DNA from 2 places in the Mesorhizobium sp. C277A genome. Region 1 is predicted to be linked to the other one. Evidence: predicted binding sites of a transcription regulator. Region 1 holds the regulator's gene; the other holds the start of a gene.

Region 1 (3,711 bases):
ATCAGTGACGTAAAGTGCCGATTCCAGAATCGCGGAGGGAGTCACGAGGCACCCCCCTCTGCCCTGCCGGGCATCTCCCCCGCAAGGGGGGAGATTGGCAGTTCCGCTGGCGGCGTCTCAACGTTGATGGTTGGCGAAAACGGTAGCGACCTCTGATCTCCCCCCTTGCGGGGGAGATGGCCGGCAGGCCAGAGGGGGGTGTGAAGGATCGCCGACGTCATCACGTTAAATTCAATCAGGCCACAGCCATCTGCTGCAAGCTCACCAGCCGCTGAATGCCCTTCTTGGCCAGGCCCATCAACTCCGCGAACTGCCCTTCCGAGAACGGCTCGCCCTCGGCGGTGCCCTGGATCTCGACGATGCCGCCCTTGCCGGTCATGACGAAATTGGCGTCGGTGCCGGCAGATGAATCCTCGATGTAGTCGAGGTCGATGACCGGCTGGCCGTCATGGATGCCGCAGGAAATTGCCGCGACATGGTCCTTCAGCACCTTGGCAACACTGGCCATCTGCCGCGCTTCCATCCAGCGCAGGCAATCGTAGAGCGCCACCCAGCCGCCGGTGATCGAGGCCGTGCGGGTGCCGCCATCGGCCTGGATGACGTCGCAGTCGACGGTGATCTGCTGTTCGCCCAGCGCCTGCAGGTCGACAACGGCGCGCAAGGAGCGGCCGATCAGCCGCTGGATTTCCAGCGTGCGGCCGCCTTGCTTGCCGGCCGAGGCTTCACGGCGCATGCGCTCGCCGGTCGAACGCGGCAGCATGCCGTATTCCGCCGTCACCCAGCCCTTGCCGGAATTACGCATCCAGCCTGGCACCTTTTCCTCCAGGCTCGCCGTGCACAACACATGCGTGTCGCCGAATTTCACCAGGCACGAGCCTTCGGCGTGTTTGGAGACGCCGCGCTCGAACGAGATGGCGCGCATTTCGTCGGCTTGGCGTTTGGAAGGGCGCATCGAGGCCTCTTTCTGTTCTTTTACGGTTGCGTCGGCGGCTTGTAGACGCATGCAGCCCATGGCGCAAAGGAAAAGGCCGGGCGATCTGGCACAGAGGCCGGGTTGCGCGGGGGCGATGGAAGTCTATATCCTTGAGCCGGAGGTTTTTGGCTCGAATGACCAAGGCAGTCACCGAACCCAGTCTGCTGGCGCCCGCGCTGCAATCGCTCGACATGCGTTCGCGCGACATTTTCCGGCGCATCGTCGAATCCTATCTGAAGGACGGTGAGCCTGTGGGATCGCGCAGCCTGTCGCGCATCCTGCCGTCGTCGCTGTCGCCGGCCACCATCCGCAACGTGATGAGCGACCTCGAGCATCTCGGCCTGATCTATGCCCCGCACATCTCGGCCGGGCGCCTGCCGACCCAGACCGGCCTGCGCTTCTTCGTCGATGCCTTCATGGAGCTTGGCGATCTCTCCGACGAGGAACGCCGGGTCATCGAGGCGCAGGTGCGCGCCTCCGGCTCGGGCGCGACGCTGGAACACATGCTGACCGAGGCCAGCCAGATGCTGTCGGGCATGTCGCGCGGCGCCGGCCTGGTGCTCGCCACCAAGAACGAGGTGGCGCTGAAGCACATCGAGTTCATCCAGCTCGAGCCGACCAAGGCGCTGGCGGTGATGGTGTCGCAGAATGGCGATGTCGAGAACCGCGTCGTCGACCTGCCGGCCGGCATCACCGTCTCGCAGCTGCACGAGGCCTCCAACTTCCTCAACGCCCATATCAGGGGCCGCACGCTCGCCGAGGCGCGCATCGAGATCGCCCGCATCAAGGACGAGACCAGGGCAGCGCTGGACACGCTGTCGCAGGATCTGGTCGAGAAAGGCCTGGCGGTGTGGGCCGGCGCCGATAGCGGCCTGCCGGCGCGCCTTATCGTGCGAGGCCGCGCCAATTTGCTCGAAAACGTCACCGCCCAGGCCGATATCGAATTGCTGCGCCACCTGTTCGAGGATCTGGAGACGCAGGACGGGCTGATCCAGCTGCTCGACCTCGCCGAGGACGGCCCCGGCGTGCGGATCTTCATCGGCTCGGAAAACAAGCTGTTCTCGCTCTCCGGCTCGTCGCTGGTCGTGGCGCCTTACCGCGACAAGGACGCCCGCGTCGTCGGCGCGCTCGGCGTCATCGGCCCGACCAGGCTGAATTATGCCCGCATCGTGCCGATGGTCGACTACACGGCCCAATTGATTACCCGGATGTTAAGATAATTCCGAAGCCGGGATCACCGTAAAGGAGGGCGCAGAATGGCGCTTGAATCGTTCAAGGCCCAGATCAGCATGCTGCTCGAAGAAATGGTCAACCAGCCGGAGGACGAGCACGAAATCCAGGAGCAGCTGCGCGAAAAACTGCGCGAAATGCGCGCCATGGGCTTGCCGCTGCCGGAAGATCTCGTCGCATTGGAAAAGCGTCTCGACGACGATCTGGACGTCGAAGAGGAAAGTTGAGCGGTTCTCTCGTCGAATCTGCGCGCGCGCACGCTTCTCTTTTGCGGCGGCTGCACAATATCTCCCTTGTGCATGACGCGCCGACCGGCGCGAGTTCGAGGAGAACAGCATGATCCGGATTGCCGGCTTGGCAGGCCTTGCCCTGCTTCTGGCCACCAGCACCTTCGCCCAGGAGGCCGATCAACCGCTGCTGACCGGCAAGGACGCTTTCGGCGACTGGAAGGCCGACAAGCCAGGTGTGCGCCGGCTGATCAAGCCGGATGATCTGCAAAAGCCCAACATGACCGAATCCGCCTCCAACAGCGCCGGCCTCGGCGATCGGCCCGAGGGCGCGAAGCCCGTCCTGCCGCCTGGGTTTTCGGCCGAACTGGTTGCTTCCGGCATTTCCAATCCGCGGGTCGTGCGCGTGGCGCCGAACGGCGACCTGTTCGTCGCCGACAGTGACGCCAACCAGATCCGCGTCTATCGGCTGGCCAAGGGTAGCGCGAAGCCGGCCGAAGAGGGCATTTTTGCCGACAATCTAAACCAGCCCTATGGCATCGCCTTCTACCCGCATGGCGACAAGCCGCAATGGGTCTACGTCGCCAACAACGACAGCGTGGTCCGCTACGCCTATCGCGACGGCGACCTTAAAGCCTCCGGCGAACCGGAGACGATTGTCTCCGACATCCCTACCGGCGGCCACTGGACCCGCGATATCGCCTTCTCGCCGGACGGGAAGACGCTGTATCTCTCGGTCGGCTCCGGATCGAACGTCGCGGAGGGCATGCAGAAGGCACCGAAGGGCGGCCTTGACGCCTGGGCAAAATCACAGCCACTCGGCGCCACCTGGGGTTCCGAGGATGGCCGTGCCGACGTGCTGGCCTTCGGCCCCGACGGCAAGAATGGCCGCATCCTCGCTACCGGCCTGCGCAATTGCTCGGGCATGACCGTGCAGCTGGCCACCGGCGCGCTGTGGTGTGTCGTCAACGAGCGCGACGGTCTCGGCGACGATGTGCCGTTCGAATATGCCACCTCAGTCAAGGACGGCGCCTTCTATGGCTGGCCCTGGTATTATATCGGCGCCAACGAGGACCCGCGTCACGAGGGCGCGCGCCCAGACCTCGCCGGCTCGGTCACCGTGCCCGACGTGCTGATGCAGGCGCATTCGGCGCCGCTCAACATCGCCTTCTATGACGGCGGCAATTTCCCGGCAGAGTACAAGGGTGACGCCTTCGTCGCCCTGCACGGCTCCTGGAACCGTGGTATGAGGACCGGCTACAAGGTGGTGCGGCTGAGATT
Region 2 (3,711 bases), on a different contig from region 1:
ATTGTCCCTGATATCACGCTCGATGGAGTTAAATGGCGAGATGGGCGCCTTGCCACGCTCCTCAATGCCCCTCATGATTCACCGCCTATAGCTACCAACTGAATGAATCATCGTGATTGTCGCGCAGCGGAATCCTCAAGGATCGGGCAGTTCGTAGGGGGCGCCGGTTTGACCAGGTTGAGCCCGCGAATTGCTCGATCGGACAAGATCCTAATTCTCGACCATGCGGTGAGGCTCGAACGAGATCCTCGGGACGCACTCCAAGGTTTCGATCATGTTCGGCACACAAGGAAAGGGCGGCATTGCTGCCGCCCTGTCCGCTGTAAGTTGATAGGGGCTGGATTAAAAATCCATACCGCCCATCCCGCCCATGCCGCCCATACCGCCGCCGCCCATGCCGCCAGGCATGCCGCCGCCAGCTGACTCCTTCTTCGGAGCCTCCGCGATCATGGCTTCGGTGGTGACGAGCAGGCCGGCGACCGAGGCCGCGTCCTGGAGGGCAGTGCGAACGACCTTGACCGGATCGACGATACCCATGGCGATCATGTCGCCATATTCGCCGGTCTGGGCGTTGTAGCCGTAGGTCGCGCCCTTGTTGTCGAGGATCTTGCCGGCAACGATCGAAGCTTCCGCACCTGCGTTCGAAGCGATCTGACGGGCCGGAGCCTGCAGTGCACGGCGAACGATGTTGATGCCGGCAGCCTGGTCGGCATTGACGCCGGTGACCTTGATGTTGGCCGAAGCGCGCAGCAGTGCGACGCCGCCGCCTGCAACGATGCCTTCTTCCACGGCCGCGCGGGTCGCGTTGAGGGCGTCATCGACGCGGTCCTTCTTTTCCTTGACTTCGACTTCCGTCGCGCCGCCGACGCGGATCACCGCGACGCCGCCCGCGAGCTTCGCCAGACGTTCCTGCAGCTTCTCCTTGTCGTAGTCCGACGTGGTCTCTTCGATCTGCTGCTTGATCTGGGCAACGCGGCCCTGGATCTCGTCCTTCTTGCCGGCGCCGTCGACAATGGTGGTGTTCTCCTTGGAGATCGACACCTTCTTGGCGCGGCCGAGCATGTTGAGGCCGACATTCTCGAGCTTGATGCCGAGGTCTTCCGAAATGACCTGGCCACCGGTGAGGATGGCGATGTCTTCCAGCATGGCCTTGCGGCGATCACCGAAGCCCGGCGCCTTGACGGCGGCGATCTTCAGGCCACCGCGCAGCTTGTTGACGACCAGCGTGGCCAGAGCCTCGCCTTCGACGTCTTCCGAGATGATGAGCAGCGGCTTGGAGGTCTGCACGACGGCTTCGAGAACCGGCAGCATGGCCTGGAGGTTGGACAGCTTCTTCTCGTGCAGGAGGATGTAGACGTCCTCGAGCTCGGCAACCATCTTGTCGGCGTTGGTGACGAAGTAGGGCGAGAGATAGCCGCGGTCGAACTGCATGCCTTCGACGACTTCCAGCTCGGTCTCGGCGGTCTTGGCTTCTTCAACCGTGATGACGCCTTCATTGCCGACCTTCTGCATCGCTTCGGCGATCATCTTGCCGACCGACTCGTCGCCATTGCCGGCGATCGTGCCGACCTGGGCAACTTCCTCGGAGGTCTTGATCTTCTTGGCAGCGTTGCCGAGAGCCGCGACCACTTCGGTCACGGCCAGGTCGATGCCGCGCTTCAGGTCCATCGGGTTCATGCCGGCGGCAACGGCCTTGTTACCTTCCTGGACGATCGACTGCGCCAGGACGGTCGCGGTCGTGGTGCCATCACCGGCGATGTCGTTGGTCTTCGAAGCAACTTCGCGGATCATCTGCGCGCCCATGTTTTCGAACTTGTCGGAAAGTTCGATTTCCTTGGCGACGGTGACGCCGTCCTTGGTGATGCGCGGTGCGCCGAACGACTTGTCGATGACGACGTTGCGGCCCTTGGGACCGAGGGTCACCTTCACCGCGTCGGCGAGGATGTTGATGCCGTGAAGCATGCGCTCGCGGGCGTCGCGGGAGAATTTTACGTCTTTGGCAGCCATTTTTTAGCTCCTGGCAGGGGCTTGCGATCAAGCCCGAAATTCAGTTGACGGTGAGGCCGATAATCAGCCGATGATGCCCATAATGTCGGATTCCTTCATGATCAGAAGGTCTTCGCCATTGAGCTTGACTTCGGTGCCCGACCACTTGCCGAACAGGATGCGGTCGCCGGCCTTGACGTCCAGCGGGACCAGCTTGCCGGCTTCGTCGCGAGCGCCGGAGCCGACGGCGATGATCTCGCCTTCCTGCGGCTTTTCCTTCGCCGTATCCGGGATGATGATCCCGCCGGCGGTCTTGGATTCGGATTCGACCCGGCGTACGACCACGCGGTCATGCAGCGGCCGGAAATTCGACTTTGCCATTTTTGGATTTCCTTGGTGCGGATGTTGAACGGTGCTCCGTTGCCGGAGCATGCCTAGCACTCAGCCGAAGCGAGTGCTAACGCGGCAATGAGATAAGCCGCAGGCTCCTGCTAGTCAAGACGGAAGAGCAAAGAGCAAAGAGAAAAGAGAAGACAGCAAAGAGCAGGCAGCAAAGAGCGTGTAAGCATCGAGCCTTTTATGTGAACAATGTCGGGTATCCGACATATATGGGGCGGCTCACCCTTTGTAATTGAGCTTTATTCAGATGGTACGATTGGTGCAACGGGTGCTGCATTTGAACTCATCCAGAGGCTCGCACGGGTCGTGCTGCGTCAGCTTGGTTATGTCGAGCTTCAGAAGGCCATTTTTTGGCATTGGTTCTGTTGCTCCTATTGCCGTTCATGACCAATCCTGCGCGCGTGAGCCGGCCGGCTAGATTCCAACCACGAGAGCGCCGCCGCTGAGACCCGCACCCGCCGCCGCCAGAAGGATTTTCTCTCCTGGCTGGAATGGCTTCATCTGGTTGGCGAGCGAGAGCGACAGCGGGACCGTCGCGGCCGAAGAGTTGCCGTATTCGGCAATCGTCTTGACAATTGCTTGGTCCGCAATGCCGAGGTTTCTTCCGACCGCGCCGAAAATCCGAGTATTGGCCTGATGCGGCACAAACCGGCCGACATTGTGTGGCCGCACTCCCGCAGTGGCTAGCGCGGCTGTCGAGCAATCGGTCATCATCTCGACGGCTTTTGCGAACACTTCGGGCCCGTCGGTCATCGTCATCCGGGTCTGCCCGAGGTCGAGGTCGCCATGGAACGGCGTGTTGCTTCCTCCTGCGGGAATCTGGATCAGCCCGTAGCGCGAGCCGTCCGAAGCCACCGAGGCACCGAGAATGCCCCGATCAGCATCATCGCACTGACCGATCACCAGGGCGCCGGCGGCATCGGCGAACAAGACTGAGCTCGCGCGCTCGGCTGGATTGATGCGGCGGCTGAGGATGTTGGCGGCGATGACCAGCGCTGGTTTGCCATGCAGGCGGGTGAACCCGTCCGCAAACATGAGCGCATAGATGAAGCCGGCGCAGGCGCCGGTCAGATCGACCGCGCCTGCGCGGCCAAGGCCAAGCTTGTGTGCGACCAGCGGCGCGCTTGGCGGCAGAAGATGGTCGGGCGTCGAGGTGGCAAGCAACAGCAGACCGATGTCGTGGCGCGCAATACCGGCGTTCACCAGCGCCATGTCGCCAGCCCGGGTGGCAAGACCCGACAGCGTGTCTTCGTCCGTTGCCCAGAAGCGCGAACGGATTCCGGTACGCCTTTCGATCCAGCCCGGCTCGAGGCCGAGATTGCTCTC

What was found. The regulator HrcA, encoded in region 1, represses chaperone genes, less so after heat shock. The targets are predictions, from matches to a motif close to GTTAGCACTCNCNNNNNGNGAGTGCTAAC.
Region 2: a site for HrcA is predicted at 2,420-2,448, ahead of groES (co-chaperone GroES). Genes of this name have one in related genera too.

What each region holds. Positions count from the first base shown of each region.
Region 1 is NZ_JAMYVW010000002.1:5,101,184-5,104,894, forward strand. Features, by position in the region: gene NKK52_RS25160 (VOC family protein) at 1-45, opposite strand, end outside; gene rph (ribonuclease PH) at 236-952, opposite strand; gene hrcA (heat-inducible transcriptional repressor HrcA) at 1,108-2,193, shown strand; gene NKK52_RS25175 (hypothetical protein) at 2,230-2,430, shown strand; gene NKK52_RS25180 (PQQ-dependent sugar dehydrogenase) at 2,540-3,711, shown strand, end outside.
Region 2 is NZ_JAMYVW010000004.1:346,083-349,793, forward strand. Features, by position in the region: gene groL (chaperonin GroEL) at 343-2,007, opposite strand; gene groES (co-chaperone GroES) at 2,071-2,367, opposite strand; gene bioZ (3-oxopimeloyl-[acyl-carrier-protein] synthase BioZ) at 2,800-3,711, opposite strand, start outside.